Regions from separate parts of the Pseudoalteromonas sp. JC3 genome, predicted to be linked through region 2. Evidence: predicted binding sites of a transcription regulator. Region 2 holds the regulator's gene; the other holds the start of a gene.
The links. Region 2 encodes MetJ, which represses methionine synthesis genes. Its sites were predicted from a motif close to TAGACGTCTAGACGTCTA; they were not measured.
Positions count from the first base shown of each region.

Region 1: a site for MetJ is predicted at 12,702-12,719, ahead of metE (5-methyltetrahydropteroyltriglutamate--homocysteine S-methyltransferase). Genes of this name have one in related genera too.

Region 1 covers NZ_CP127855.1:3,025,139-3,040,625, forward strand. The annotation lists gene tamB (autotransporter assembly complex protein TamB) at 1-1,943, opposite strand, end outside; gene QSH61_RS13010 (autotransporter assembly complex protein TamA) at 1,943-3,679, opposite strand; gene QSH61_RS13015 (ribonuclease E inhibitor RraB) at 3,918-4,250, shown strand; gene radD (DNA repair helicase RadD) at 4,267-6,003, opposite strand; gene QSH61_RS13025 (H-NS histone family protein) at 6,124-6,429, opposite strand; gene pyrC (dihydroorotase) at 6,597-7,634, opposite strand; gene QSH61_RS13035 (bifunctional diguanylate cyclase/phosphodiesterase) at 7,819-10,179, shown strand; gene metE (5-methyltetrahydropteroyltriglutamate--homocysteine S-methyltransferase) at 10,226-12,502, opposite strand; gene QSH61_RS13045 (LysR substrate-binding domain-containing protein) at 12,792-13,679, shown strand; gene QSH61_RS13050 (YdcF family protein) at 13,780-14,544, shown strand; gene QSH61_RS13055 (hypothetical protein) at 14,690-15,061, shown strand; gene QSH61_RS13060 (PepSY-associated TM helix domain-containing protein) at 15,121-15,487, opposite strand, start outside.
Region 2 covers NZ_CP127855.1:3,906,079-3,921,565, forward strand. The annotation lists gene metL (bifunctional aspartate kinase/homoserine dehydrogenase II) at 1-1,560, opposite strand, end outside; gene metB (cystathionine gamma-synthase) at 1,565-2,785, opposite strand; gene metJ (met regulon transcriptional regulator MetJ) at 3,130-3,450, shown strand; gene QSH61_RS17030 (malic enzyme-like NAD(P)-binding protein) at 3,531-4,772, opposite strand; gene rpmE (50S ribosomal protein L31) at 5,545-5,760, opposite strand; gene priA (primosomal protein N') at 5,975-8,146, shown strand; gene QSH61_RS17045 (SPOR domain-containing protein) at 8,160-8,690, shown strand; gene hslV (ATP-dependent protease subunit HslV) at 8,761-9,279, shown strand; gene hslU (ATP-dependent protease ATPase subunit HslU) at 9,291-10,619, shown strand; gene QSH61_RS17060 (gamma-butyrobetaine hydroxylase family protein) at 10,669-11,043, shown strand; gene QSH61_RS17065 (hypothetical protein) at 11,046-11,594, opposite strand; gene QSH61_RS17070 (methyl-accepting chemotaxis protein) at 11,886-13,766, opposite strand; gene QSH61_RS17075 (MJ1255/VC2487 family glycosyltransferase) at 13,872-14,924, opposite strand; gene QSH61_RS17080 (phosphatase PAP2 family protein) at 14,921-15,445, opposite strand.

The DNA.
Region 1 (15,487 bases), 880 kb from region 2:
TGCAATGCTATCGTTTGCCCTTGGGAAGTTACCTCTCCAGACGATAATTCTCCCTGCCAAGTGGACTGTTGCAACTTGCCATTGACTTCAAAGCTTGCAACCACTCGCTTATCACGAATATCCAATGTCGCGTTATGTTGCTGCTGATTGCCTTTCACAGCTAGACTAATGTCTTCAACCATTTCAGAGTCAACAATCAAACGGTCTAATGCCAGTTTAATTTGCCCAGTCACTTCATTGGCAATATCAACCGTGCCTTTCGTCGTTAAGCCATGTAGTGCTATATTCTGGTAACGCACAGAGTCAAACTTAATATCGGTCTGAATCCTTGGCTTGAGGTGGTCGCCCTGAACAAAGATTTCACCACTGCCCTTTAAGTCAGCTGGAATAAGCGTATTTGCCGCCTGCTCAAACTGAAAGTCAATATCGAGATCTAACTGCTGACCAAGCTCACCGCTTACCGTCAGGCTATTTTTGCCATAATTCAGGCGTGCATGGCTAAACTCACCTAGCAGGCTCTCATCCACAACGACCTTAACGTCCGCATTAAGTGGTGTACCCGCCACTTTACCATCGAGCTTAAAGCGCTCAACATTAACCTGCCACTGCTCACCTTGACTCATAAAATCAAACGCGAATTGCCCTGCCAGCATATCGTTTTTCGTCAGGCCTGCATCGTATTGCACTAGCCCTAGTAATCTATCGACTGGTAGCTGAGAAAAGTCCCCGTTCACTTTACCCTTCACCCCTTGCGACCAGTTCACTTGTCCCGCGATTTGCGCTTGCGCTTTTTCAAGCTGAAGCTTTGCTTTAGCTAATGTAAACGCTTGTAGTCCACCTTGCCCTTCAAGTGTCGCGGTAACATCACCAAACTGCACAGTATTAACAGCGATTGAGCCTGACAAATTGTATTTTGAGGCATCCCCGCTCAAGCCGAGTGTCGCACCTTTTAAAGTCGTGGGCTCTGAAGGAATAACTAATTTATCTATTTGACCCTGTAAATCAAAAGGCCAGTTTGTCGCTGTCAAATCCGCATGGGCTTGCAGTTGTGCAAAAGCCATTCCCTCGCTATTCAAAGTAAGCGTGAGATCGTGAGGGCGACCCGCCAGTGTTAAACTGGCTAATCCCTGTGGCGCGCTCAAGGTTGACCTCAGATCAATAGTCCAGTCATTAAGCAAGATTTCTGCCGCTGCTGATATAAACCATTCTTGATAGTTAAGCTGAACCTGCTCCACGTCCACATTTTCATCCACTACAACTTGAGAAAGCTTGATATTCTCAAGTGTCTGCTCATCTACCGCGAGGTTGTTAATCTTTAACTCGCCGAGCTCAGCGGTTAGCGGTAGGTCTATCTTAGGCAGCTGGAGTGGCGCTATTGCATTAAGTGGTGCTGGCGATTTTGCAGGCACAGGCTGTTCAGTTGCCTTTGTGGTCAACTTCACACTGTCTAACAGCAAAAAAGGGACATTAAAATGTGAGCCAGAACCTGAAAACTGCGTGTCTAAGCCTTGCAATCGCACAGTAATTTCCGGCGTGTCCAACGAGAATTGCTGAACTTGAGCACGTTTTATTGCAATTGGCAGTGGTAACTCAACTTGGCCACTTTCAGTAGTTTCCGCTTCGCTGACACTTTTCTGCTTTTGTACGATCGCTATCGTTTTTGCGTCTAGCGCAATGCAAACGCTGGCACAGGTCAACCACTCAACAGTGACTTTGGTGTCTCTAAGACGAATATCTATATTGTCATTGTGATAACGCAACGTAAGATTGGCGCCAGATAACAAGCGCTTATCTAAGCCATCGATTTCTAACCCTGAAACCGTTTTATTCGCTGTCCAAACCAGTAACTTTTGCCCAGGCAAGGTAAAGCATAAACAAACCAAAAGTAAAAATAAGCTAATAATGGCAGTAATGATTTTGATTCTTAAGCTTCTGAACTGCATTAGATTTCAGGTCCTATAACAATACTGAGACGGGTGCTTTTACTTTCTTTGGTCAGCCCCCAAGCATGATCGAGCCGGATTGGACCAACGGGGGTTAAATAACGAAAACCAAACCCAGCTCCAACTTCCCAAGCGTCCGAGAAATCGTTCGTTGCAGTACCCGCATCAACAAACAAAGCAGCTCGCCAACTTGGATGGAATTGATAGTTATATTCCACTGTACCAGTGGCTAAATATCTGCCGCCAAGTATGCGCCCTTCGTCATCGCGAGGGCCGATAGATTCATAGGCAAAACCACGGATACTCTGATCCCCCCCAGCAAGAAAACGATGGGTAAACGGAATTTGGTCAATATCCTTTGTCACAATCGCCCCTAAGTCTAAACGACCAAAAAACAAGTGCTTGGTTTCAAAGCTTCTTAACCATTCATTGTTCCATCTCACTTTCAACATATTTGCAGACGATAGTACAGAATCTGCTGCAGCTTCAATGGAGATCAGGCGCTCGTTCCCCCAATAAGGTAACGCTCCACCTTTACTTTCTTTCTTTAAGTAGCTAATACCTGGGATCAACATTTCCGTCCGTTGTTTTTCGCCTAGCTGTTCCGTAGTTTCGTGTTCACGTTTCAAAAACGCCGTCCTCACCCACTCGTCATCCGTTAGCCATTGTCGCTGTACTTGTACGTTCCAAATCCGGCTGTTGATCCCTTCAGTTACTTCATCCTGCACCTTATAACCGCCTAACACACGCCATAAATCGTCGTTAGGATTGTCTACTGGAATGGTATAACTGGCAGTGATATCTTGTTGCTTTTGCGACAGCCTCAGATTGGATTCAAAGGAATGGCCATCCTCGGTGATCCAAGGTTTAGTCCACTTAAAACGGGTTTTTGCACCCACATCATCACTGTAGCCAGCACCCACTTCAAAGCTATTTGCGGGTTTGTCTTCAACACTCACTCGAACGGGGATCTGATCGCTCGTCCGGTCCTTTAACAGCGGATAAACCTTTATCGCACTAAAATAAGGTGTGGCATTTAAAGAAAGATTAAAATCAGACAAGAGGCTAGCTTCAAACGGCTGCCCTTTCGAAAATGGGCTTAGCGAACGTATATAGTTAGCCGCTTTGGTGTTTCCCTCAATAGCAAGGTCGCCAAATTGATAACGTTTACCTGTGTTGAGAAGTAGTCGCACGCCAGCATAGCGATTCGCTTTGTGAACAAGCAACTTGGACTCCTGCCATTGATAATCAAAATATCCAAGTTCTAGTAGCTCGCTTTCAAAGCTGCTTTTCGTTGCCTGATAATCACTATGATTAACTTGCTTGCCAACTTGGATTGGTACATCTTTGATAAGCGAAACTAAATCCGCATTGTCCTTCCCTGTGCCCACAAGCTCAATATTAATATCTTTCCATTTAAGTGGTGCTTCAAGTTTGACTTCGGCTATGACGTTTTGCCCTTCTCCACTGAGTTGAATATCAAAATGGTAATAACCTAAAGCATGCAAAGCGCGACGTATGTCCGCACGTACCTCTTTCATCACCCGAGGGATTTTTGGCTTACCTTTGTAAGATTTTAAAAAACCAGTGATGTTGTCTTCTACATCGCCGTTTTCGACTTTGACTTCAATGTTGGAGATTTTTACTGATGCAGGGCGAGACTCCGCACCTGCGTTAAACGAGGAAAAGCAGCACAAAAAAAGCGCTAGTGTTAAACAAGAGAAATACGGCTTCATTTAAATAAAACGACCTAAATATCGCGACTTATGGGCATCGATAACGCCATTGTGCTTGTGAAAATGGATACTGTAAAACGACTTTTCAGAGAAAGTGCAATTTTACTGAGCTTAAGCTGAACATAGGGTGTATTTTGATGTAACGCAGTGGCTTTATCGCACATTTATTTACATTCATCCTTTTTATTTTCTTGCAGATGACGGACAATAGCAGCAATTGAACCTGCAGAGTGAAATTATGCAATTCCCAAATGATGATAACGGTGAACTTTTAGCTGAGATTGCCGCTGCTGGCGTTGATCTGACGCAAATGCAGAATATCGATTTTTATATTCTTTTCGAGCAAGCTGATGATGCTAAGCGCTTCAGTAGCGCGATTGAGAAAGATGAATTAGCACCTAAAACCCAGTTACAACAATGTCCTGATACTGGCGTTTGGGAAGTGATCACCACAGTGACTATGGTCCCTATGCACGAGCTGCTGAGTCAGACAGAGCAATACCTAGAAAGCATAGCCAATGGCTATGAAGGATATGGTGATGGCTGGGGCTTAATGGCCTCGGAAGAATAAACTTGCTACAGAAAAGCTAACTTTTGTCGGCCTTTCTGTAGTTTCCTTGATAATCAAACAGCTTTTCAGAAACCTGCCAACCAAACTTCTTGTGTAATTTAGCAATCACAAAATCCGGTGCAATTAAGTCAGTATCTATCACTTCTTCAGCTGACTGCCATTGCGCAGGTGCCGATGTTGACTTTCTCCGCTTTGCAAATTGCTGGTGGAATATAAATAGGCTCTTTTGATTAGAAAAGTCATAGACTTCACTGCAACTTGCCCCATCCTCATCAAAGTAAGTAATTTTTAATTTATTGCCACCGAGTACTTCGCTACATAGCCCGCTACAGCGTAATACCATTGCATGTTTTAAATTCAGTGCCGCGCGCAGCTTATCATCTGGGTCTGCCATTATTCCGCCGCACTGATGACATTGCCTTGCAGCAATATCATTTTCTGCACCGCACTGCTCACATTCTTTAAACTTAAAACGATAATCACATTGCTGTGAGTGACCTTCATCGTCTTCAAGCAACCCCTGACAGCGCCTACCAAAATGCTCAATAAGCTTGCCTTGCTCGTCTACCTTGCCCCAGAAAATATTGGCAAAGCCACAACCAGGACACAGCACCTGTACGGGCTCATTGTCTGAATTTGGCTTTTTACTTCCCACTTCAGGTGCAAATAAGTCAAAGTCATTGCCAGCATAATCAATGACAAAGCAATCTTCTTTATTTTCGTCTAACCTAAGTCCTCTGCCTACAATCTGCTGATAGAGGCTCACGGACTCCGTGGGTCTCAAGATAGCGATAACATCAACATGGGGCGCGTCAAACCCGGTAGTCAGCACAGAAACATTCACTAAATACTTAATTTCTCTATTTTTGAACTGGACGATAAGTGCATCTCTCACGGCAGATTTGGTTTCACCCGTTATTAGCGCACTATATTGCTCAGGTAAATAGCCGAGAATTTCTTTTGCATGCATAACCGTCGCGGCAAAAATCATTACGCCGACCCTATTCTCACTTAGCGCTAGTAAGTGCGAGATAATGCTTTTTGTTGCACGGGTCTGAGCCTGTAATAATGTATTCATATCAGATTCTGAATAACGCCCAAATGAATCTGTACTTAAACTAGAAAAGTCATAATTTTCAACCGCTGGATCAATTTTTTTAGGTGGCGTTAGGTACGAGTTTTTTATCATATATCTGAGCGGCAGCTCATAAATACACCGCTTAAATGGTGATTCTGCTTTCCCCCTCACAAAACCGTGATAATGCTTATGATATATCCATCCCATACCCAAGCGATAAGGTGTTGCTGTTAAGCCCAGTAACTTTAATTCAGGATTAAATTCAGTCAGCTGGTTTAAAATTTGCTGATACTGACTATTATCATCACCACTTACTCGGTGACATTCATCAATGATAACTAATGAATAGAATTGATTAAGTTGTGACAAATTTCGAGACAACGACTGCACACTGGCAAAAGTCACCTGATGCTGTAACGACTTTTCTTTTAATCCAGCAGAAAAAATGCTCGCTTGTAATCCATAGCTTTTATATTTTTGTGCATTTTGTTCTACAAGCTCTTTAACATGAGTCAACACTAATATTTTGTGCCTAGCAAGCCGTGCAAGCTCCGCAATAACTAAACTCTTTCCGGCGCCAGTAGGCAAAACAATTACTGCAGACTCGCTAGATTTACGAAAGTGGAGCAGTGTATTTTGTACCGCTTCCTGCTGATAAGGTCTTAAAACGTAAATAAGCGCCTCAGGGGATATATAATTAAGTCAAAAAAGGCGTACCTACTAAGGTACGCCTTTTATTTAAGCAATTTAAACAAAGGTTGTTCAACACCGAACCACCTTCATAATAAAGCATTATTAGATTAGATAATCATCTAGGTTAACACCTTGGAATACTTTAGGTGTTTTACCACGGCCAGTCCACTCGATTACCTCACCGTCTTTTTCAATACGGTATTTTGCTTTTACTTTAGAACGACGGTCAGCTGACGTAGTGCCCACTAAATCATCAAGCGTAAGTCCTTTTTCTTTCAGCATAGCCAATACCTCTTCTTTAGCTTGCTGTTGTTCCTTTTGCTCGTCCAGTGCTTTTTGGATAAGCTCTAACGCTTTTTCTAAATCACCGTAGCTTGCATTTTTAATAAAAGACTTGATCTCACGCATTGATACTCTCTCAATTAAGCTTAGTTTTAATATTTATATTGAATACTATATTAAAATTAATAAAAAACAAATTGTATTCTGTGAATTTTAATTTTGTTACGAAAAAAGCGCCATAATAGCGCTTTCTAGTTAGGATTAAGAAGATTTAATTACATTTTGTTTAAATCTCATTCAACTTTCCAGTCAATAGTTGTACCCGCTTTAATAGGAACAACAGATCCTTCACCTAATTTGTATGCATCAGGCACTTGCCAAGGAGACTTAGTCAGCGTAATGGTATCTGTATTGCGTGGTAAGTCATAAAAGTCCGGACCAAAGTGACTCGCAAAGCCTTCTAATTTATCAAGCTCTCCCGCGTCTTCAAATGCTTCGGCGTATAGCTCTATTGCGGCATGTGCAGTGTATGCACCGGCACAGCCACATGCGGCTTCTTTTTTATCTTTCGCATGAGGGGCTGAATCAGTGCCCAAAAAGAATTTCTTACTTCCGCTTGTCGCCGCTTCAATTAGCGCTTGTTGATGTGTATTACGTTTTAAGATAGGTAAGCAATAATAGTGAGGGCGAATACCACCAGCCAACATATGATTGCGGTTATAAAGCAAGTGATGAGCAGTGATAGTTGCTGCAACGTTGTCAGGTGCTTGATTGACAAAATCAACGGCATCTTTTGTTGTGATATGTTCGAGTACGATTTTTAGCGCTGGAAAGTTATCAACGACTTTAGATAGCTTCGTCTCAAGGAATACTTTTTCTCTATCAAAAATATCAATAGATGAGTCCGTCACTTCACCGTGCACAAGCAGCAACATGCCAACTTCTTGCATCGCTTCAAGTGCTGGATACACGTTTTCAATATCCGTTACCCCCGACGCTGAGTTTGTCGTCGCACCGGCTGGATACAACTTAGCAGCAACGATATGACCGGTTGCTTTCGCTTTTTTTATTTCTTCAGGAGTAGTGTTATCCGTAAGGTACAACACCATTAGAGGCTGAAAGTTACCTTGAGGATTAGCGGCCATTATGCGGTCACGATAAGCCAAAGCAGTCTCTGTGCAAGTTGCTGGTGGGACCAGATTTGGCATGATAATCGCGCGGCCCATATAGCGACTAATATCTCTTACCGTATCGACCAATACATCACCATCACGTAGGTGCACATGCCAATCATCTGGTCGTGTAATCGTTAGCGTTTGTTTGCTCGTCATTGCTCTCTTCCACTGCTGAATTTGCCCGATCATAGGCTGCACATGGGTGTTAGTAAAGTTTTTCAGGCCAACCGCAGATTATTTCACTTTGTGAGTTTACTTTAGCGCGTTTTCATTTTTCACAATATTGGTAAATATGTACAATTTAAGTTAACTTAGTAGCATCTTTTCATGAGAAATATGTATGCTATCTGAGAACCAAAAATTAGAATCAAAAACTGAGCAGCTTAGCATCATTAACCAGTTTTCTTCGTCGCTGCTGCATCTAACCAAACTTGACGAATTATTTGAATACGTTACGACACAGGTTGTCAACCGACTGGGGTTTGTCGATTGTGTTATCTATCTCGCTGATCCTTACCAAGAATATCTAGAAGTCGCTGCAAGTATGGGCGTTTCCCATGCTAATGGTGATTATCGTGTTGAACAAACCAAGATAAAGATTGGTTTAGGTATTACTGGTCAAGTAGCAACGACTAGAGCGCCCTTTATTTCTGGAAACGTCGCCGCTCACCCTATGTACATTGCTGACTTACGACCCGCCATGTCAGAGCTTTGTGTACCACTTGAGTATGACGGTCATTTAATCGGTGTGATTGACTGTGAGCATCCAGAGGCCGATTATTTTACCTCCGCGCATTTACAGATATTATCGACGGTCGCACATCTGCTCAGTGCCAAAATCCACCAGTTACGTACCTTAGAAAACCTCCAAACCACGATTGCCCAGTTACACCAAGCACAGAATTTAGAAAAGTCCCTGCTTAAAATTGCAAACATCACTTACCGCTTTGAGAACCTTGAAGCTTTTTATGATGACTTATATAAAATCATTGCCTCTCAGCTTTGCGCCGAGAACTTCTTTATCGGCCTTTATGATACTCAACAGGATATTTTAGAAATCGATTATTTGATTGAGGGAGGCGAAAAATGTAATGCACATCAAAAAGTATCAAAAGATCAGATTAAGCATACTGCATCCTACTATATACTGAAGAACCAACGACCACTGCTGTGTGATAACAATCAATTTAGAATGCACATTACGCGGGGTGATTTTAAAATGGTGGGCCGCTCGCCGCGCTCTTGGTTAGGCGTACCATTTTTGGTTAATGATCAATATCAGGGCGTGATTGTACTGCAAAGCTACAATAACGACCAAGCTTTCGTGAATCATGATTTATCTATTTTGACTTATATAAGTCGCCAAGTCAGCATGGCCATAGACCGGCAGCTTTCACGACAAGCGTTAGAGCATAGAGCCTTACATGACGACTTAACAGGTCTTGCCAATCGCTATTTATTGTTAGAGCGGATCAAGCATGCCATTTTGAGGCTTGCACGAATCGAGTCCTCTAATTTGCACTGCCTAATTTATCTGGATTTAGACAGATTTAAGAGCATTAATGACTCACTTGGCCACGATGTTGGTGACCATTTCTTGATTGCTATTGTCGAGATGATAAATGGCTGTATTCGCAAAACCGATACATTCGCGCGGCTCGGGGGTGATGAGTTTGCAATTTTTATGGAAAATGTCCAAGACAGGCAACAAGTCACTCTGCTACTTGATAGGATCACCACAGCAATAACCAAGCCCCTTCATATAGATGGTCATGTTCTGCAAGCTTCTGGCAGTATTGGCGTTGCCTTCACTGATAACGAATCCGATAGCGCAATTAATTTACTGCAGCAAGCAGATGCCGCCATGTACGAAGCAAAATCTTCGGGTCGGGGTCAGGTCTGCTATTTTAATAATGCCATGCGCAAGCGCCTAAAACAGCAAGCCGATATTGAAAATGATCTGCAACATGGCATAAAAAACAATGAATTTGCGCTGTACTATCAGCCGATATTTTCTCTCACGACTGGCGCTATTGTGAGCTTTGAAGCCCTTGTCCGTTGGTTTCACCCCAAAAATGGTCTCGTCTCTCCAGATGCTTTTATTCCAATTGCAGAGCAAACCGGACAGATCATTGAACTTGACTTACATTTGTTGGAATTAGCAGCCAAACAACTCAAACGTTGGAAAGCGCAAAAGCTGCCGAAAACTCGCGTTACGGTAAATGTTTCATCGCGACATTTCGCAAGCTTAGAGTTCGTAGATACAATTCAGCAACTTTATCATCATTATGAGCTTACACCTGGCTCTTTATGTTTGGAAATCACAGAATCTGGATTAATAGCAAACTTAGCTCTTGCAACCAAAATTATTCAAGGATTAGAATCCCTTGGAGTGAAGCTTTATCTTGACGACTTTGGCACCGGTTACTCTGCTTTAGGTTATTTGCACCAGCTCCCCATTCATGTGCTTAAAATTGATAAGAGCTTTATTGACCAACTAACTGAAAGAGAAAACCCCCTAGTTGATGCGATTTTGAAGCTTGCACAATCACTTAACCTGACCGTTGTCGCCGAAGGTATCGAGCTCGAAACCCAGTGGCAGCTATTAAAGCAAAAAGGCTGTCAATTTGGTCAAGGTTATATTGTTTCTAAACCACTCGCCGCAGATCAAGCGATGGCATTTTTACTGAGTAGAAACTAGCAAATACCCATTGTTTATAAACAATGGGTATTTAGACTGGTTTAGTTTAACTTCTACCTAATTCGCTTCTAAGCTCCTTGGTTGCTGCCACCATATTCTCAAGTGCAGCCCGGGTTTCTGGCCATGCTCGGGTTTTTAGCCCGCAATCTGGATTCACCCATAATCTTTCTACTGGGATTTTCTTCGCTGCTTTGTGAATTAAGTCTTTTATCCAAGCCACCTCAGGGACGTTTGGCGTGTGAATATCATAAACACCAGGCCCGATGTCATTGGGGTAGTCAAAATCTTCAAAGGCGTCGAGTAAGGTCATATTTGAACGTGACGTTTCAATTGTGATCACGTCCGCATCCATATCCGCTATGGCGGCGATAATATCGTTAAACTCCGAATAACACATATGCGTATGGATCTGTGTTTCGTCATTCACACCACTTGCAGATACCCTAAACGCATATGCCGCCCACGCTAAGTAAGTTTTCCACTGACTGGCTTTGAGTGGCATCCCCTCTCTAAAAGCAGGTTCATCGATTTGGATCACCTTAATCCCTGCATTTTGCAAATCTACCACTTCATCTCTCAGTGCTAATGCGATTTGATTCGCGATGCTCGGCTTGTCTAAGTCATCTCTGACAAACGACCAAAATAAAATAGTCACCGGCCCTGTTAGCATGCCCTTCATCGGTTTTTTGGTTAAGCTCTGTGCATAACTCGTCCACTTCACTGTCATTGGTGCTGCACGCGAGACATCTCCCCAGATCACAGGGGGTTTAACACAGCGCGACCCATAACTTTGCACCCAACCAAACTGAGTAAAGGCAAAACCTTCGAGTAATTCACCAAAATACTCAACCATATCATTGCGCTCTGCTTCGCCATGTACAAGCACATCTAAGTTAAGCGCTTCTTGTTCTTCAACGGCATAACGGATCTCCGCTTCCATCTGGCTTTGATAAGCATCAGTACTCAACGTACCCGCTTTATAATCACGTCGCGCCTTACGAATAGCTTGGGTTTGTGGGAAAGAGCCTATCGTTGTGGTTGGCAATAAGGGTAAATTTAGCGATTGTGCTTGCTTTTTAATTCTGGTTGCGAATTCACTCGTGCGTTGACCGTCTTTTGTTGTAAGCGCTGAAACACGCTGCTGCACCTCATTATTATTCACTCGAGTAGAAGTCAAACGCGCTTTTACAGGCTTAGAATATTCGACCAACTGGGTAATATCACGCTGCTCCAATGCATTTTTCAATAATGCCAGCTCTTGCCCTTTTTGTTTGGCAAATGCGAGCCAAGACTTTAACTCACTATCAAGCTTTTGCTCTTGCTCTAAGTCCACTGGCGTATGTAATAATGAGCACGAAGGAGCGAGCCAGAGATTATCACCGCGACGTTCATGAACCAGAGCAAGTTGCTGATATACACCTTCGAGATCCGAGCGCCAAATGTTACGACCATTCACAATCCCGAGAGACAGTACGCTATCTTGCCCAACTACTTCCTCTAACGCAGCCAAGTCGTAGTTTGCCGTTACGCAGTCAAAATGCACGCCTTCTACGGGGTAAGATTGAATATCTTCAACATGCGCTTGTACGGAGTCAAAATAACTGGCCAACAACACTTTTACTCCTTGGCCACTCAACGCATCAAAACTCCGGCGCAGCGCGTTACGATAAGCATCGTCGATTTCCAGTGCTAAAATAGGTTCATCAATTTGTACCCACTCAACACCTTGAGCTGCAAGCTTGGCAAGTACCTGCTGATATACAGCCAATAACTTATCTAATAAAACTAATTTATCAAACTCTTGGCCAACACATTTAGCTAAGTAGAGATAGGTTACCGGGCCGACCAAGACGGGTTTTGCTCGGTAGCCAAGTAATTGTGCTTCCTCTACTTGAATGAATAACTCAGTCCAAGTCAGAGCAAACTCCTGTGTTTGAGTTAGCTCAGGGACGATGTAATGATAATTGGTGTTGAACCATTTTGTCATTTCACTTGCTGCACACGCACAGCCGCTAGGTGCTCGACCCCTGCCAATCCGAAACAAAGTATCGAGATTTACAGACTCATCATTTTTGTGACGACTAGGGATCGCGCCGACAAGTAATGAAATATTCAACACGTGGTCATACCAAGCGAAATCGCCAACTGGGATAAGGTCAACACCAGCATCAGCTTGCAATGCCCAATTTTCTGCACGAATGCGCTTTCCTTCCGCGATTAAGTCGTCTTGCGTTAAGTCGCCCGACCAATAGCGCTCTACTGCAAATTTAAGTTCACGTTTTTTGCCTACGCGTGGAAAACCCAAATTATGTGTTAATGCCATGATTTTAATTCCGTCTAGATGTATGGATGTCTAAATTTAATTATCATAATCAAAAACAACAATTGATGCTTTTTCAGATTTCATATGAATAAAATTAATTTGTAATTTTTTGCAAAATTTTTACAGAAGTAGTGACAACGCTGTCATTTTTAGTGTTATAGTGGATTTGTGAATTTTTGAACAATTCACCGTAGGTATTTAGACGTCTAGACATTGATAATAACTAAATAGAATCGTAATATTGAGTAATGCTGAGATTTGCTCACTTCAAATATGAGAATTGTTGATAATGATTGATATAAAGCACCTAAAGACTATCTCCACCTTGAAAGAAACTGGTTCTCTTGTGAATACAGCACGAGAGCTATTCCTGACTCAATCCGCTTTATCTCATCAGATCAAAGATCTAGAGAACAAACTCGACTGCCAACTATTCGAGCGCAAGACCCAACCGGTACGCTTTACCCCTCAAGGCATGTTGCTATTAGAGCTCGCCAATGATGTATTGCCTAAAGTTGAAGCAACAAAGTGTCGTTTGAAGGAAAGCCTTAACCAGCCCATCTCACAACTCAGATTAAGCGTGGAATGTCATGCTTGTTTTCACTGGTTGCTGCCAACGATTAAAGAATTCAATACCTTTTGGCCTGACATTAAAGTCGATTACGAACGAGGCTTTAGCTATGATGCGATTCCTGACCTTATTGAAGATGAGCTGGACTTAGTGCTTACTTCGGACATTCGAGAACCAGAACAGCTCGAATACGCGCATCTTTTTGACTTTAAATTAAAGTTAATCGTTGCACCAGATCACGAATTGGCCAAGAAGGCCTATGTCACAGCACTCGACCTAAAAGATGAAACCATCATTTCTTACCCTATTCCTCGCGAGCGTCAGGACATATTTAAGCACTTTATTCAAAATGCACGCTTTGATGGTACGCTAAAAACCGTCGATCAAGGTTTATTAATCTTCCAACTTGTGAGTGCAGGTATGGGGGTTGCGGCATTACCAGACTGGTTGGTCACACCGTATGAAAGCCAAGGGCTGATTAAATCGATTCCTCTAGGCGCTCTTGGGCTAAATCGTCCAATGTATTTAGCAATGAAGAAAAGCATGAAAGATAACCCTGTTTATCGCCATTTCCTCAATACTTGCCGTAAAACCACGGCAAGATAGTTGACTGGGCTCTTTTTGAGCCCTAACTGTTATACATTTCTACAGCTCCCATCTCATGCTAGCATTGCGTCAGGCTTATCTAAATCTAAGGCATGTTTAAATGTTTGAAGTCAAAAAGGTTATCGGTCAACTTCTGATGCCGTTACCGTTATCTTTGGTTGCACTTATGGGGCTCATGTTTTTTATCGCCAAAACACGCAAAGGGCCGTATATCGCAGTCTGGTTGGTCCTACTAACTACTTGGAGCATATCCACTCCTTATGTCGCGCAACACATTATCGAGTGGGATAAGGGCACGCTCACCGCATTCAATCCAAGCAGGCACAAAAACATAGACAGAATTGTTGTGCTTGGTTGTAATTTATACCCCGATGATTCCCTCCCCAGTAATGCTCAACTAGGTAGTTGCGGTTTAGCTCGACTAGTTGAAGGCATTAGACTTGCTAATATTTACCCAAAAGCCCAGCTGTATGTTTCTGGTTATGGCTATGGCAACGCAACAAGCGCAGGACTCATGGCTAAAACTGCACAGAGCTTAGGTATTTCCGCTACCCGTATCAAGCAAAACCACAATGCCAAAGACACCGCAGACGAAGCGAAAATGCTCGCGCCCGTTTTGGTAGATTATGATGTTGCACTTGTCACGTCAGCTTCGCACATGAAACGCGCAAAAAACCTATTTGAAGCACAAGGCGTTGAAGTATTCCCTGCCCCGACAGAGTTTTATAATTTTAAGTCACTCCCATTAAGTCGGCAGTTTATCGCAAATGATAAGGCGCTAGATATAGTCACTCGAATTTGGCATGAACAAGTTGGTAGTATGTGGATCACGATACGTCGCATTATCGACCCTGAAGCACTTTAAGCGTCGAAAAAGGCATCAAAACCAGGCTAAAGTTCGATAAATTGGCGCTGAAAAACGTAAAAAATTGAAAATTTGCGCAAATATGGGTATAAATAGAGTTTAATCTTAACCCGCGTATCCGCGTACAACACGACTAGGATCTACGATGAGTAAACTAGATAAAACTGAAGTACTAAGCGCTTTCGAAGCTGCGTACGAAGCTGCACATGGCAAAAAGCCTGAAATCACTGCAAAGCCAGGTTGGTATAGCATCGATGGTGGCAAAAACATGCGTCTTGCTGAGGTAGCTGAATTAACAGAAGAGCTAACTTCAGGGTCAGCTGTAGCAAGTGAGACAACGCAGGCGCCTGCCAAAAAAGCGAAAACGACTAAGAAAGCGCCGAAGGCAGCAGCTGTAAAATCAGCAAGCTTTACTATCGTTACAGAAAACGAAGATGGCTTCAAAGCGGAAGAACAGTGGATTGCTGAACTAGCAGCAAAAGATCACGACTGTCGCTTACCTCGTGGTGTTGTGTAAGCACAGTTTCATGAGTGAAGAAACCTCGCAGCTGCGAGGTTTTTTTTGGTCTGCAACAATCAATACCGATTCAACCTGAGCGAAGAAGAGCTATTTTTATGACGTAAATTGAGCAGGGCGGCGCTCCAAACCAGGATAATCAAGCAAGTTAGTGACACCCAGCCTAATAAAAAAGTCAACGAAGCAAGCGGCAATTCCGGCCACTTTCCTGCCATACCATAACCCGCAATTGTGCGATGGGCGTAAAAACAAATACATAAGACCAATCCGAAACTCAACGCTAGTGATACCATTACACCTCGGTATTCATCTTTGCGGCGCAATTTAAACTGCCGCTTGATATACATGTAAGTACCACTGAGAACCAAAAATGAGAGCACAACCCCAAATATAAACCACAGTATCTTCCCCCATATCCCCGCAAAA
Region 2 (15,487 bases):
ACGCTCGCTCGCAGTAATATCGACCACCACTTTATGCTCGTAATCTAGCTCTTTAATACGAGTGAATAGCTCTGCTTCATTGTATTCGATGGCCTCATTTTGCCATTGCTGTTGCCACGATGCTAAATTCAACCCGCTTGGACAGAACAACATTTGCTTAGAACGCAGTAAGCCAACCAACTTAAGATCAAAGTGCTCACTCAGCTTAGCGACTTGGTTTTTGCATTGTTCGATAAACACTTCACCCACATTGCCAACACCAGCTACAATCACAGCAAGCTCTCTGCCTTTATTGACCAAACGTTCGTGCAATATAGCAAGTAGATCGCTATCAATTGCTTGATCGGTTAACACTAAGCTGTAATGGCGCTCTTGCAGCACAAAACGGGTGACAATCGCATGTTCATCCAATAATTCCAGAGCTTGCTGATGTAAGCCAGCAACATCCTGACTTGGGGCAACAATAGCAAAGCCTTGTACTTGCGACTCAATAATATTGGCTCGCGAATCCAGCGCTTTAATCACAACATGGCTAAACTCAGATGGCACCAGTAAGTGTGCCTCTCCACCTTTAACAAAATGATGAATGCTATGCTGAATAAGCTGGCTTAGCTGTTTCACTTCACCACTTTTTAGCTGCTCAACGCGTAACAGGTCAAGTTGTCCAAAAGTGGTAATAAAGCGCTTCTCTTTGCTATAGCCTGCCTTTACTATCTCAGTGCCAAGTGCATCGGCGTCAAAGCTGCTGCGAACTTGCAGTTTTATATCAGTATCTTTAAGTGGAGACAGCGTTTTTGCATGTAGTACTGGATTACCTAATCGTGCGAGTAATTCAGCTTGGCCACGACATACCTTTGTGTATTTTATGGCATTGGCGACTTTACGTGGATCAGTGCTGAATACACCCGTTGTATCCGTCCAAATTGATACTTGAGCCGCATCAAGATAACTTGCCAACAAAGTCGCGCTATAGTCACTGCCATTTCGGCCTAAAGTCACCGTTTCACCTTGTGCATTTGCGGCAATAAAACCGGTAACGATATAGATAGCGTGATCATCAATTGCGCGATAGCACGCTTCTTTGTTATGGGCGTGTAGTAACACCCCCTCTTGTTGTACAAATAACGTACGAGCGTCGATAGCTTTGGCTTCGATACCTTGAGAACTTAGGTAGTTTGCTAATATACGAGCCGACCATAGCTCTCCATGTGCAAGTAAACTCGCGTAGTGAAGATGCTGTTCTTCTCGTCCTGAAGCGATTGCTTGCAGCTCATTGACAAGCTGTTTGAGTAACACACTGTGTTGTTCACCTACAAACAGGGCATCAATTAATTCACGTTGATGATTTTCAACTTGTAATAAAACATCGTTGAATGCGCGAACATCTTGCTGCTCAAAGCTTTGCCATAACTTCACTAGGGTATTCGTTGTTTTTCCTGCAGCAGAAACCACAACACTGTCACCTAGTTGACATTGCTCTAACACTATCTTGGCAACCGCCTGATAACGCTCTGGCGAGCTTAAACTCGAACCACCAAACTTATGTACTACTTTTGCCATTTACTCACCACAACGCTACTGTATGTGCAGGCGTTAATTTGAATGACTTAGCATCATCACTCGCCTGACTTTCATCAATACATGCAAATCCCGATTCCAGATCTGCAATGAGATCCTGTGCATCTTCAATGCCTACAGAAATACGAATCAACGTGTCGCCCACTCCCGCTTCTAAACGTGCTTGCGGATCCATACCCGCGTGTGTCATCGTCGCTGGATGACAAATAAGACTCTCAACCCCACCTAAAGATTCTGCCAATGAAAAGTGCGTTAGAGACGTTAAAAACTTCGCAGATGTTTGCAGATCGCCTTTGATATCAAAGCTCACCATGCCACCAAAGCCGAGCTGTTGTTTTTTCGCAAGTTCGTGTTGAGGATGCGACTCAAGGCCAGGGTAATAAACTTGGCTAACATACGGCGACTTTTCTAAATATTCTGCAATAAGCTGAGCATTTTCTTGATGTTGGCGTAAACGTACATTTAAGGTGCGCAGTCCACGTAGGGTAAGGTAACTATCAAAAGGTGCACCGGTAATACCGATATTATTCGCCCACCAAGCTAACTCATCACCCAATTCCTGTGTACGCGCGATCACCGCGCCCCCCACTACATCAGAATGACCATTGATATATTTAGTGGTTGAATGCACGACGACATCCACGCCAAAGGCAATGGGGTTTTGTAATGCAGGAGACAAGAAGGTGTTGTCAGCGGCGACCAAAGCCCCCACAGCGTGTGCTGCATTTACGACAGCTTCTATATCCGTTAACCGCAAAATTGGGTTACTTGGTGTTTCAATCCAAACTAATTTAGGTTTGATCTGCTGCAGCTGCGCAAGACTTTCAGGTTGCGTGAGATCCAAGACTGTTAATTTGAGCAATCCACGCTTTGCAAGCGATGTAAACAAGCGATAGCTACCACCATAGCAGTCATGTGGAATAACCAGCGTATCGTCATGGTTAAGCAGTTGAGTTACTAGGTGAACGGCAGCCATGCCAGTGGCGGTAATAATACCACGAGCACCACCTTCAAGTTCGGTAAGTGCCTGTGCAAGCACATCACGATTAAAGTTACCGCTGCGGCCATAATCGTAGTCGCGTTTGGTATCAAAATCGGCAAAAGAATAGGTGGTAGAAAGGTAAAGCGGTGGCACTACTGCCCCATGCGCTTTATCAGCTTCTATACCGTGACGCACTGCTACCGTCGATTTATTAACTTGACTCATAAGGTCACCTAGATAGTTGGATGTTTAGACGTCTAAAAGGTTAGAACAACAGAAACCAGAAGTCAAAACATTTATACTGCTAAATGGCTAAATAACTAGTATTTGACTATCTTTTTTAAACCGATAAAATTTCGCCACTCTAGGCGTTGCTAATACGACTGAGTTATTGAAAACTATGGCAGAGATTCTTCTATCTCGCTATGGCGGATTAGTTTATTCATCTATTTGAGTTTGGGATTTATCTTTAATTCGTAAGGTTATCCCTATATTCATGCGGTTGGTGAATAATGTAGACCAGAACCCAGTCATATTGGCATTGATGTAACTGAGGCAAGTACACAATTATGGCAAAATGGAACGGTGAGTATATTCACCCATATGCAGAACACGGTAAGAAAGCAGAGCAAGTAAAAAAGATCACGGTGAGCATACCTCTGAATGTACTCAAAGTGCTAACTGATGAGCGTACACGTCGCCAAGTGAATAACTTACGTCATGCCACGAACAGTGAGCTTTTATGTGAGGCGTTTCTACATGCCTTCACAGGTCAGCCACTGCCGAGCGATGAAGACTTGAGAAAAGATAATCCAGAGCGTATTCCTTTAGAGGTAAGACAAATAATGGAAGAGCGCGGTTTGGAGATCCCAGAAATAAACGAAGAGTGATAACTGCTCTTTCGCTCTGGAAATACAGACACAAAAAAAGCCTCAATCGAGGCTTTTTCATTTGAATAATACCAATGGTATTATTCCATATATCCAGCTGGCATATCGATTTGTGCCACGCCTGATTCAATTGCAGCTACCGCTACCGCTTTTGCGATACGAGGTAACAAACGTGGATCCATTGGTTTTGGAATAATATACTCAGGACCAAACTCTAGACTATCTACGTCAGCCGCTTTTAACACTTCAGCAGGTACAGGCTCTTTCGCAATCGTTCTAATTGCTTCAACCGCTGCAATCTTCATCTCGTCATTGATAGCGGTTGCGCGTACATCAAGCGCACCACGGAAGATAAACGGGAAACACAGTACATTATTTACTTGGTTTGGATAATCCGAGCGGCCTGTCGCCATGATCAAATCATTACGTGCACCGTGTGCAACTTCAGGGCTGATCTCAGGGTCTGGGTTAGAACAAGCGAATACCACTGGCTTGTCAGCCATTAGCTTTAGATCCTCAGCAGAAAGTAAGTCTGGGCCAGAAACACCAACAAATACGTCCGCATCTGCAATCACGTCTTGTAACGTACGCTTATCCGTGTTGTTTGCAAACAGCTCTTTGTATTCATTTAGGTCATCACGACGAGTATGGATCACGCCTTTTCTGTCCAGCATATAGATGTGCTCACGTTGAGCACCGCATTTGATCAGTAATTCCATACAAGCAATAGCGGCTGCACCCGCGCCAAGACACACAATAATCGCATCATGAATATCTTTACCTTGGATTTCCAACGCATTCAGCATACCCGCAGCGGTTACAATTGCAGTGCCGTGCTGATCATCATGGAATACAGGAACGTCACAACGTTCAATTAGCGCGCGCTCAATTTCAAAACACTCTGGCGCTTTAATATCTTCAAGGTTAATACCACCAAATGTGTCTGCGATATTTGCCACAGTATTGATGAAGTCTTCAGTGGTGTTGTGCTTAACTTCGATATCGATTGAATCAAGGCCCGCAAAACGCTTAAATAATAGTGCCTTACCTTCCATAACAGGCTTTGACGCCAAAGGACCTAAGTTACCCAAGCCAAGAATTGCCGTACCATTACTGATCACCGCAACCATATTTCCTTTACCCGTGTAACGGTATGCATTCGCCGGATCAGCCGCGATTTCACGTACTGGCTCTGCAACACCTGGGCTGTATGCAAGTGCTAAGTCTTTTACGGTCTCGGCAGGTTTAGTGAGTTCAACACTGATTTTACCTGGAACGGGCTTCTCGTGATAATCTAGAGCTTGTTGACGAAAGTCTGTCATGGCGCGATATTTTCCTACGAAGTTAATGTGAGAGTGTGGTAAACGTTCGCATTCTGAATGTTGGCAACCTAGCTAGCTGGTTACAGCAACACACAGTGCGATTAACTATATGAGCGACGACATTCAACCACTCAACAAGCGTATGTGCTTTGCTGTCGCGGTATGTCAATAGGACATATAGTTAATCGACCGTATTCACACAATACCGAGTTTTGCTCATTATTCAAGTAAAATCAGGTCTATCCACTAGCATGGTATTTTCTATACTTTTCCGAGAAGATAAGCTCAATTTTAAGAAATATTTCACAAATAAAATGACTAAAACTTAAAAAACAAGACGCTAAAACCAGCACGGAATGTATAAAATTAGCACAAATGTACACCAACTATAAAAACAATAAGAAAATTGCAACTTAACCAACTTTAACGTCAAGATACCGACATTTAATCGCAATATACTGACTTTAGTTTATATTAAGTGCTCATACCTGATACTATTTACTATATGAGCTTTGATTATTTTCACAACTTAAGCTCGTAAATGTTCAATATTTATCTGCTAAATAGAGTTTTTACTCTACCCAAGAGATCAGTAAAGTTTTGCTGCCAAACTGGCAAGTTTTTTATTTTAGAAGAATAAAAGACACAATAAGACGGGATGACTGACGGTCTATCTGCTGATGCAGAATAGGATGTATAAATCGAGAAGGTATTTTCAAACAGGCACAAAAAAAGCACCCTAAAGGTGCTTTTTTCGACTAGACCAACAAGATTACTTCTTGCTGCTAAGTGCACCGAAACGCTTGTTAAAGCGATCTACACGGCCACCTGTGTCAAGGATCTTCTGCTTACCAGTGTAAAACGGGTGACATGCAGAACATACGTCTAGGTGAATATCTTTACATAGCGTTGAACGAGTTTCGAACTTGTTACCGCAAGAGCACGATGCAGTGATCGTCTCGTAATTAGGGTGAATACCTTCTTTCATAGCAACCTCTAGTTAAGGCCGTATCGCTCTCCAAACCCGAAGTCTGGCACCATACGTAGTTATACAAAAATGTGGACGCGTATTTTAGTGCTTAACTGAACAATCTACAAGCAATATTTCAGAGTTTTTTATCACCGTCGCAGAGTACGTTTTCAATTCGTACCACCTTAGGTATATACTTCGTCACTGCGCTCACTTTATGGAATTGTAATACATGCTCATTCTTGAAGTAGCTTTAAAGCTGCCACTGCACCGAACATTCGACTATTTGCTAGCACCAACCATGCAAGTTGAAGCAGGAATGAGAGTCACCGTCAATTTTGCCAACCGTCGCTGCACAGCGATTGCGCTTGCTAAAAAAGACGACACCGATGTACCAAAAGAAAAACTCAAGCAAATTATTGAGGTGTTGGACGAGCATCCTGTCTTTAATCAAGCACAACTTAGCTTTTTACACTTTGTCTCCCAGTATTACTGTCATCCAATTGGCGATACCTTATTCACAGCACTACCGGCAGTACTCAGAGATGGTGGAAGCCCAGACAAAACTCAGATCCCTATCGTCAGATTAACGGAAAAAGGGCAGAAACTACCAACACTGCGAGCCAAAAAGCAACAAGCGCTGCTTTCTCAATTATATGAAGGTGGTGCAATAAAATTAAGTGAACTCAAAGCGCTCGGATTTGCTAGCCAAACAATTAAAGCATTAGAAGAAAAAGCGCTTATCTCACAATCTATTGAGCATGATAGTGATTGGTCGCAAAACGAATTACAGCTAGGCGAAAAGCCACGCCTAAACGACCAGCAAGCGACTATTTGCAGCGCCGTTAATGCACAAGTCGGTTACCGTACCTTTTTAATCGAAGGTGTAACGGGAAGTGGTAAAACCGAAGTCTACTTACAGAGCCTTGAAAACATAATAAAAGCGGGTAAACAAGCACTGATCTTAGTGCCTGAAATTGGACTCACACCACAAACGGTCAACCGCTTCAAAAAACGCTTTAATAACCTGCCCATTGATTTATGGCATTCAAATCTAACCGATAACGAACGCCTACATACTTGGCGTCGCGCCGAAAAGGGTCTGAGCGCTTTGGTCATCGGTACTCGCTCGGCCATTTTTTTGCCATTTCAAAATCTCGGCATGATCATCGTTGACGAAGAGCACGACAACTCGTTTAAACAGCAAGAAGGCCTGCGCTATCACGCCAGAGATCTCGCTGCATTTCGAGCGCATCAGGCACACTGCCCTTTGCTTTTGGGAACCGCAACACCGGCATTAGAAACATTACACAAAGCCATTACCAACAAATATCAACTCGTCACACTGAGTAAACGAGCGCAGACCCAGCACGACAACCAATTTCACCTTGTCGACATGAAAGGTCAGCCAGAACAAGGCGGGTTTTCACCAATGAGTTTACATTGGATGGAAAAAACACTCGCTCGCGGTAAGCAAGTTATGGTGTTTCTAAATCGTCGGGGCTTTGCACCAACATTGATGTGTCACGAATGCGGATGGCTTAATACCTGTAAACATTGCTCTACCAGCGCCACGTACCATAAAAACATGAACCGCTTGGTATGCCATCATTGTGGTGAACAGGACTTTGTACCGAGACAGTGTCCAGATTGCGGCAGCACCCAAATCATGCCCACAGGGCTTGGTACAGAACAACTCGAAGGCTTTTTAAGCGAACGCTTCACTGATATTCCCGTTACTCGCATTGACCGAGATTCTACGCGCCGTAAGGGCAGCCTTGAAAGCGCCCTTGAAGAAATTAATCAAGGTGGCGCGCGAATTCTGGTCGGCACTCAAATGCTTGCCAAGGGCCACCACTTTGCCGATGTCAGCCTTGTGATTATCTTGGATGTGGACTCAGGACTTTACTCTTGTGACTTTAGAGCAACCGAGCAAATGGCACAGCTCATTACGCAAGTTGCTGGACGAGCCGGACGTGCCGGTGAAGCGGGAACCGTGTTATTGCAAACGCATTTTCCAGAACACCCATTATTGCAAGATTTAATTAATAATGGTTATGGCGACTTCGCGCGATATGCCTTACAAGAGCGTGAAGAAGCTATGCTTCCCCCCTTCGCACACTTAGCTATCATCCGCGCCGAGGCAACAAATATAAATACAGTATTGCGCTTTTTGTCGGATTTGGTTCCAGCTACCCCCTATCCTGGTATACAATTGCTGGGTCCAATTCCAGCACCACTTGAACGAATAGCTGGAAAGTTCAGATATCAATTACACATACACGCACAACAACGCACTGTGCTGCGGGGCTACCTTTCGCAACTTGCGCGCTATATCGCTACGCATGAGTCTGCCAATCGAGTACGCTGGAGCATAGATGTTGATCCAATGGATAGCTATTAAACTCAAATAATCTATGGCACAGCACGATTACATCAATAAGAAACCTAAAGGCAAGGGGAAAGACAAGCCAGAAAAATCGGCGAAATTTCCTGTTATTGCTGCTATTTTTGCATTTCTACTAATCGGAGGGTTTGCCTACGGTCTTTGGTTTATAAAAACCAATGCCGATCCTAAAGAAGTAGAGCAAGCCAAAAACCCACACCCAGTTGCCGAGCAAAAGGTTATTAAACCAAAGCCTCGCCCACCTGAGTTCATTGAAGAAATTAAAAATCATGAAATCAAGGTCGAAGTTAAAGAGATCGAGAGCAAAGGTCCCTATCAAATGCAGTGTGGTTCATTTAGAACCCATAGCCAAGCCGAAGCCATGAAAGCCAAAGTTGCGTTTGCTGGATTAATCGCGGAGATCCGTCGTACCGAAGGGAGTAACGGTGTCTGGTATCGTGTCCGTCTTGGCCCCTACGATACCAAGCGTTTAGCAGAAAGCGATAAAAACAAATTACAACGCGTTGGGATATTTGGCTGCGGGATTTGGGGCTGGACTTGATTTTTATAAGTCCACCCATATTTCCTACTAATCTAGAGTTACACGGGCACAGGCCCAGATAAGGATTACTATGACTACCATCGTTAGTGTTCGTCGCGATGACAAAGTGGTTATCGGCGGTGATGGCCAAGTTTCGCTTGGTAACACAGTTATGAAAGGCAACGCACGTAAAGTACGTCGTCTATACAATGGTAAAGTACTGGCAGGTTTCGCTGGCGGTACAGCTGATGCATTTACATTATTTGAACGCTTTGAAGCAAAGCTAGAGATGCACCAAGGCCATCTCACTAAAGCAGCCGTAGAAATGGCAAAAGACTGGCGTACCGACAGAGCATTAAGAAGGCTTGAAGCCCTACTTGCGGTAGCCGATGAAACCGCCTCGCTTATCATCACAGGTAACGGCGACGTGGTGCAGCCAGAGCATGATCTTATTGCTATCGGCAGTGGTGGTAATTTCGCACAGGCAGCTGCAACCGCACTACTTGAAAATACCGACTTAAGTGCGAAAGAAATCGTGGAAAAGAGCCTAAAGATCGCCGGCGATATCTGCGTATTTACCAATAATTTCCAAACTATCGAAGAATTGTAATAGGACTCGTCATGACAGCTATGACTCCAAGAGAGATTGTGCACGAGCTTGATCAACATATTATCGGTCAGGACAAAGCCAAAAAAGCCGTCGCGATTGCACTGCGCAACCGTTGGCGTCGTATGCAGCTTGATGAAGAGCTGCGTGCAGAAGTTACACCCAAGAATATTTTGATGATCGGCCCAACGGGTGTAGGTAAAACTGAAATTGCCCGCCGCCTAGCAAAACTTGCTAACGCACCATTTATCAAAGTAGAAGCGACTAAGTTCACCGAAGTGGGTTATGTTGGTAAAGAAGTTGAAACCATCATCCGCGATCTAGTCGAAGTTTCTTTTAAACTAACACGTGAACAGCAAACCAAGAAATTCAAATTCCGCGCTGAAGAAGCCGCCGAAGAGCGTATTTTAGATGCACTTTTGCCACCAGCAAAAGACGCTTGGGGTGAGTCTCAGCCAAATGAAAATTCGTCAACACGTCAAGTATTTCGTAAAAAACTACGTGAAGGTCAGTTAGACGACAAAGAAATTGAGATCGACATCGCAGAAACGGCGCCTCATGTTGAGATCATGTCACCTCCTGGTATGGAAGAAATGACCAGCCAGCTACAGAGCATGTTCCAAAACATGTCGGGTGACAAGAAAAAGAACCGTAAGCTGAAAATTAAAGAAGCACTTAAGCTATTGATTGAAGAAGAAGCTGCAAAGCTTGTTAATCCAGAAGAGCTTAAAGAGCAAGCTATTGAGTCAGTTGAACAAAACGGTATCGTGTTTATTGATGAAATCGATAAAATTTGTAAGCGCGGAGAATCTTCTGGCCCAGATGTTAGCCGTGAAGGTGTACAACGCGACTTACTACCACTTATCGAAGGTTCAACCGTTAATACTAAACACGGCATGGTAAAAACCGACCACATTTTATTTATCGCGTCAGGTGCGTTCCAAATGGCCAAGCCGTCGGATTTAATCCCTGAACTACAAGGTCGTTTACCTATTCGCGTTGAACTAGAAGCACTAACTGCGGGTGATTTCAAACGTATTCTAACTGAGCCAAATGCATCTCTTACAGAGCAGCAACAAGCGCTACTGAAAACAGAAGACGTCACTATCGACTTTACCGATGACGCTATCACTAAACTGGCTGAAGCTGCATATCAGGTCAACGAGAAAACTGAAAACATCGGTGCGCGTCGCCTTCACACTGTGATGGAAAAGCTGATGGAAGAGATTTCATTCGATGCCAGTGAAAAGGCTGGTGATACCTTGACGATTGATGCCGCCTACGTTGAACAGCATTTAGACATGCTTGTTCAGGATGAAGATTTAAGCCGCTTCATTCTGTAAATTAAAATAAAAAGCGGAGCCTTGCTCCGCTTTTTGAGTTATACCAATTATGTATCAAGTCACCAAACTTCATTATCATACGCTCAGTAAAGTACTCGATGTTTATTTTGAGGACGGCCGCTGTTTTACGCTAAGTGCCGAATTCTTACGAACACATTCACCATCCGCCGAAGTGCAAGGGCATAGTCCGGCGCAAAAGCAACTCGTGCTAAACAAACAGAATGTCGCCATAAAGAAAATTGAACCCGTTGGTCACTATGCTGCACGCTTTGTTTTTGATGATGGCCACGACTCAGGGCTCTACAGCTGGCAATACTTATACACTATAGCTACACAACACGATGTGCTATGGCAGGAATATGTAAACGCTGTAGAAGAGTATAAAACCCAAAAGGACAGCGTACCTATCAAGTTTGTGCCTTAAATTTACTGTTGATAAGCAGCCTGATACGAAGATTTGACATTATCGACCAAGCTATCTAAAACCTTTAAATTCATCTTATTAGGGAAGAAATCAGCTTGTGCCGCTAGCTTGTTACGCATCTTCATTAGTGTCACTCGATCTTCTTTTAAAAACGCAACACTCGCGGCTATATACTCTACCCAAAGGAACTCGGCAGGATTATTCTTCGCAGAGAGCAGAAGTGCCTCTCCAACCTCTATCGCCTGTTCTCGCTTTCCCGCCATAGCATAATTCTGAAATAAATGCCATTGCAAACTTGCTTGCTGCTCTCCAGTCATGGTTTTATATTGCTCAATGAGCATTGCAGCTTCTAAATAACAACCCTGATTATACAGTACTCGCCACCCAGAGTTAGGTGTTTGATCAAAGCTTTTATAATTCATATTAGTCATGTTATTGCGTACAGTATCGAAGCTATCTCGACATAACATCGAAGCTTGAACAGAAAAGTTTCCCATAGCCAAAAGTAAAAATAGCCCCCGGATACAAGAATTACGTGTGGAGAGTTTCATTTAAATATTCCTTTTCAACATGTGATTTTCTCTTTATAAAACATACCTTTTAAAGATGCAAACCCCTACCTAAGACGATCCGGAAAATTTCTACAACAGTACATATTACTCACGATGTTGAATAGAGTCACCTTAAATGCAATACGCTTCTCAATATTCAAAATGACAATCAACCTGAACCTTAAAAATAATAAGCAAGCTCATTTCTTATCCGAGCCTCAGGTTTAATAAAAAACCCCACTATAAATTAAGTGGGGCTTTGACATTAAGAACCTCAGGTTGAATTGGTGTTTATACCTGATACTTAGCCACGGCTTCGTGTAATACGCGCGCTTGCTCTGCGACTTCTTCACTACTTTGCGCATTAGAGCGAGCATGCTCTGAGGCACCTTGCGCAATGTCTCTGATCTTAACCACGTTTTTATTCACTTCTGAAGCAACTTGGTTTTGTTCATCAATTGCCGTCGCGATATGCGTGCTCATTTCCATAATCGTTTGCACATCTTGGGTGATCATGCTGAGCAACTCCCCAGCCTTTTCGGCTTGCGACACACTTTCATTGCCTTGTTCACGACATTGTTCCATGATGTTCACCACTTCTCGTGTACGCTGTTGCAGTGTAGAAATGATACTTTCGATTTCTTGCGTGGAGTCTTGAGTACGCTGCGCAAGTGACCTAACTTCATCCGCTACAACAGCAAAACCTCGACCTTGCTCTCCCGCACGTGCAGCTTCAATAGCAGCGTTTAGCGCAAGTAAGTTTGTTTGCTCTGCAATACCACGGATCACATCCAATACCGAGCCAATAGTTTCACCGTCACGCTCTAACTGAGCAACAACACTTGAAGCACCACCTAACGATTCCGATAACTGCATGATGTGCTCAATTGTTGCTGTGACCTCACGGCGACCTTGTTGCGCATTTTCATTCGTTGTCTCGGCTTTATGCGCAGCTTCACCCGTATTATGAGAAATGTCTTGGATCGTCGCTTGCATCTCGGTCGCAGCGGTTGCAACCATATCCGCTTCGTGCAACTGCTCAGCCATACCAGTACTCGTTTGGGCTGTTGTCTCCGTTAAATGATCCGTGGCTTCATTAATAGTTGCCAACGCTCCATTCACATCAGCAATGAGATCTCTGAAGTCAGAAATTAAGCTATTAAAATCACGGGTCATAATCGTGATTTCGTCATTACCGCTTTGTTCAATTTGTAGACTTAAATTATTTTCACGACGAATGCGCTCAATGGTTTGATAAACGCGCTCTACGGGCTGAATAATTGAGCGACTAGTCGATAACACCAAAGTCATCACGATAATACCAGCCACAACAAATACACCGATGGCAAGCATCTGAGTTTTATCAACGTTTTCTTTGATCTCTGCCTTTGCCTGCTCCACGACTTCAGAGACCACCGCATCACTTTTCTCAACACTCACTTTCATCTTGCCAAGCGCACCGCTCGTTAAATCTAAGCCAAGTGCTTCTTGTGCTCGAACTAAACCCGCAAATTTGGATTGATAGGTGCTCAATAAACTAAGTAGCTTAGATTGATATTGAGCGTTAAACCCAGCACTACGAATTTCCTGAGAAAACTGTGCAACTAGCTCGTCAAAACGCTTAAGATATTTGGTATCAAAACGTAACATAAAGTCTTTTTCGGCTCGACGAAGCTGCAGCATGGTTGAAAGGAGTTGATAATTCTGCTGCTCTTTTAGTAGTGTTTCTACCTCGTGTACCGCACCACGAAGCTCACCGTAAAGAGCATCCTTTGGATGCAAGCCAATTGTTTTTTGTAATTGCACCACTTTTTGAAAGTCATCGTAATAACTTTTTGCTAAGCGTTCAAATTCGTTGATCCGACCTAAATCGATATCAAAATCAGAAAAAGTACCTTGCAACAAAGCGAGCTTAGTTTGCAGCTCACGATACTCGTTTTCAAACTCATCGAGTGAATCTACATGCTTGTAAAAAAGGAAATTTTTCTCGTGTTTGCGCATTGCTAATTCATGAATATCGAGCTCTTCTGCATATTGAATGGTTTCATTCAATTTCAGCATAGTACGAGCTTCGTACATGATCATAATTAACATAACAACCAAGGCAATCCCTACCACTAATGCATTCACTTGCAAACGACGTCTGATAGTCAGATTTTCTAATACCGCCATCGGCTTACCTACAATGTTAATAGACTGGCTAAAGTATAGCTGAAGCCTTTCAGCCTTGCCTCATAATAGGTAATTATTCTGGGTTCATATTACAAATTAATATATTTACGCCGCTTTTACATACAAATTATTAACACCGTTCCAAAGTTGATTGTGCAATAAATCAATATTGTGCCATTGACCTCCTATCAACCACTCCACTAGCAAGCTAGGATCGGATGGAAAATAAAACGATGCCTTCGCGTCTGTTCGCAGCCATTCTTCCAGCGCCCCAGCATTGAGATAATTCATCACTTGGGCATGACCGAGTTCGGCTAGCGTCTGTGCATTATTCTGCTGTTCAAATTGACCATCTAATGGTTTAAGTAGCAGTTTTTTACCGAGTTTTAATGCTTCACTAGAAAGCTCAAACCCGGCATTTGCAATCACACCACTGGTATTTCTTAAGTCCTGAATAAACCCAGAACGACTCGGTTTTCTTAGGTGAATATGTTGCAAAGAAGCATTGTCAGCATCCGGGTGATAGCAGTAAAACTCCTTATCAGGGAAATCTTTTAACAACTCAATAATGCTATCCAAAGCTTCAAACGGCAGATAAACCAAAACTTTGTTAATTATCGATGCACATTGCTCCTGCTCAGCCTCGTAAGGAATAAAAGGCGGAATAATATGCTTATCAAACGGTTGCCAGTGCACCCCAAGATGAATATCAGCTGGTGCAAAATACCGGATAAGGGCTTTGTGCCAAGGCTGTACGGCAAATTGTGGAACAGCATCATATAAATATGACGCTTGATGACTCATTGCTATCACCGGAACCTTTGCCAGCTTTCCTGCCCACGCACTGACAGGCTCAAAGTCGTTAAAGATCAAGTCATAACCTGATACATCTAATTTTCTAACGTCGCGAATAAACTCACCAAACTTGAGCGACTGAAAAGTTTTTAAACGATTTAACTGGCCACGCTCGGTAACGAATGACAACCCTCGGCAACTGCGATAATCACCAAAATCATGCATATCGAAATAGTTTTCCGAAGGACGTCCAGAAAAAAAGTAGTCAACAGAAATTCCCATGTTGCGAAAGCAATTTGCCATTACCCGAGCTCGAGTCGTATGGCCATTTCCCGTTCCTTGAACACCATATAGTATTTTCATACGCTTCCTAATATCACTATCGCTAAACTTGCACAGGCAACACCCATTGCCGCACCAAGCACCACATCAAGTGGATAATGTACCCCTACAATTACGCGTGACAATGACACTCCTGAAGCCCAAATCATCAACGGAAACGCAGCTAGTGGAATTTGCTCCATCAAGCAAGTCGCATATAGCCAAGCGCCAGCACTATGTCCCGAGGGCAGACTAAACTTATCACTCGGCGTCAACAAGGCTTTCACTGCGTAGCAGTCACATGGTCGTAATCGTGCAAAACGATTTTTTAGATAGAAGTAAAGCGGCCTTTCAATTGCAAAGGCCAAAATCACGGTGAGTGCAAATTGCTGACCTAGCTGCTCCAAAAACAGAGCGCACGCAATTGCGACCAACACATAGAGTCCACCGTTGCCACTTTTGGATAGACCTAATGCTATCAATCTAAACCAGTTTCTTGGTTTAGGGCAAAACACCACAAAGTATAATGCAGCGTCCAGCTCGGCTAGTTTTGCTTTCATCATTCGAGTCACGCCTAATTGCTCACAATATCAGCATAGAAGAGC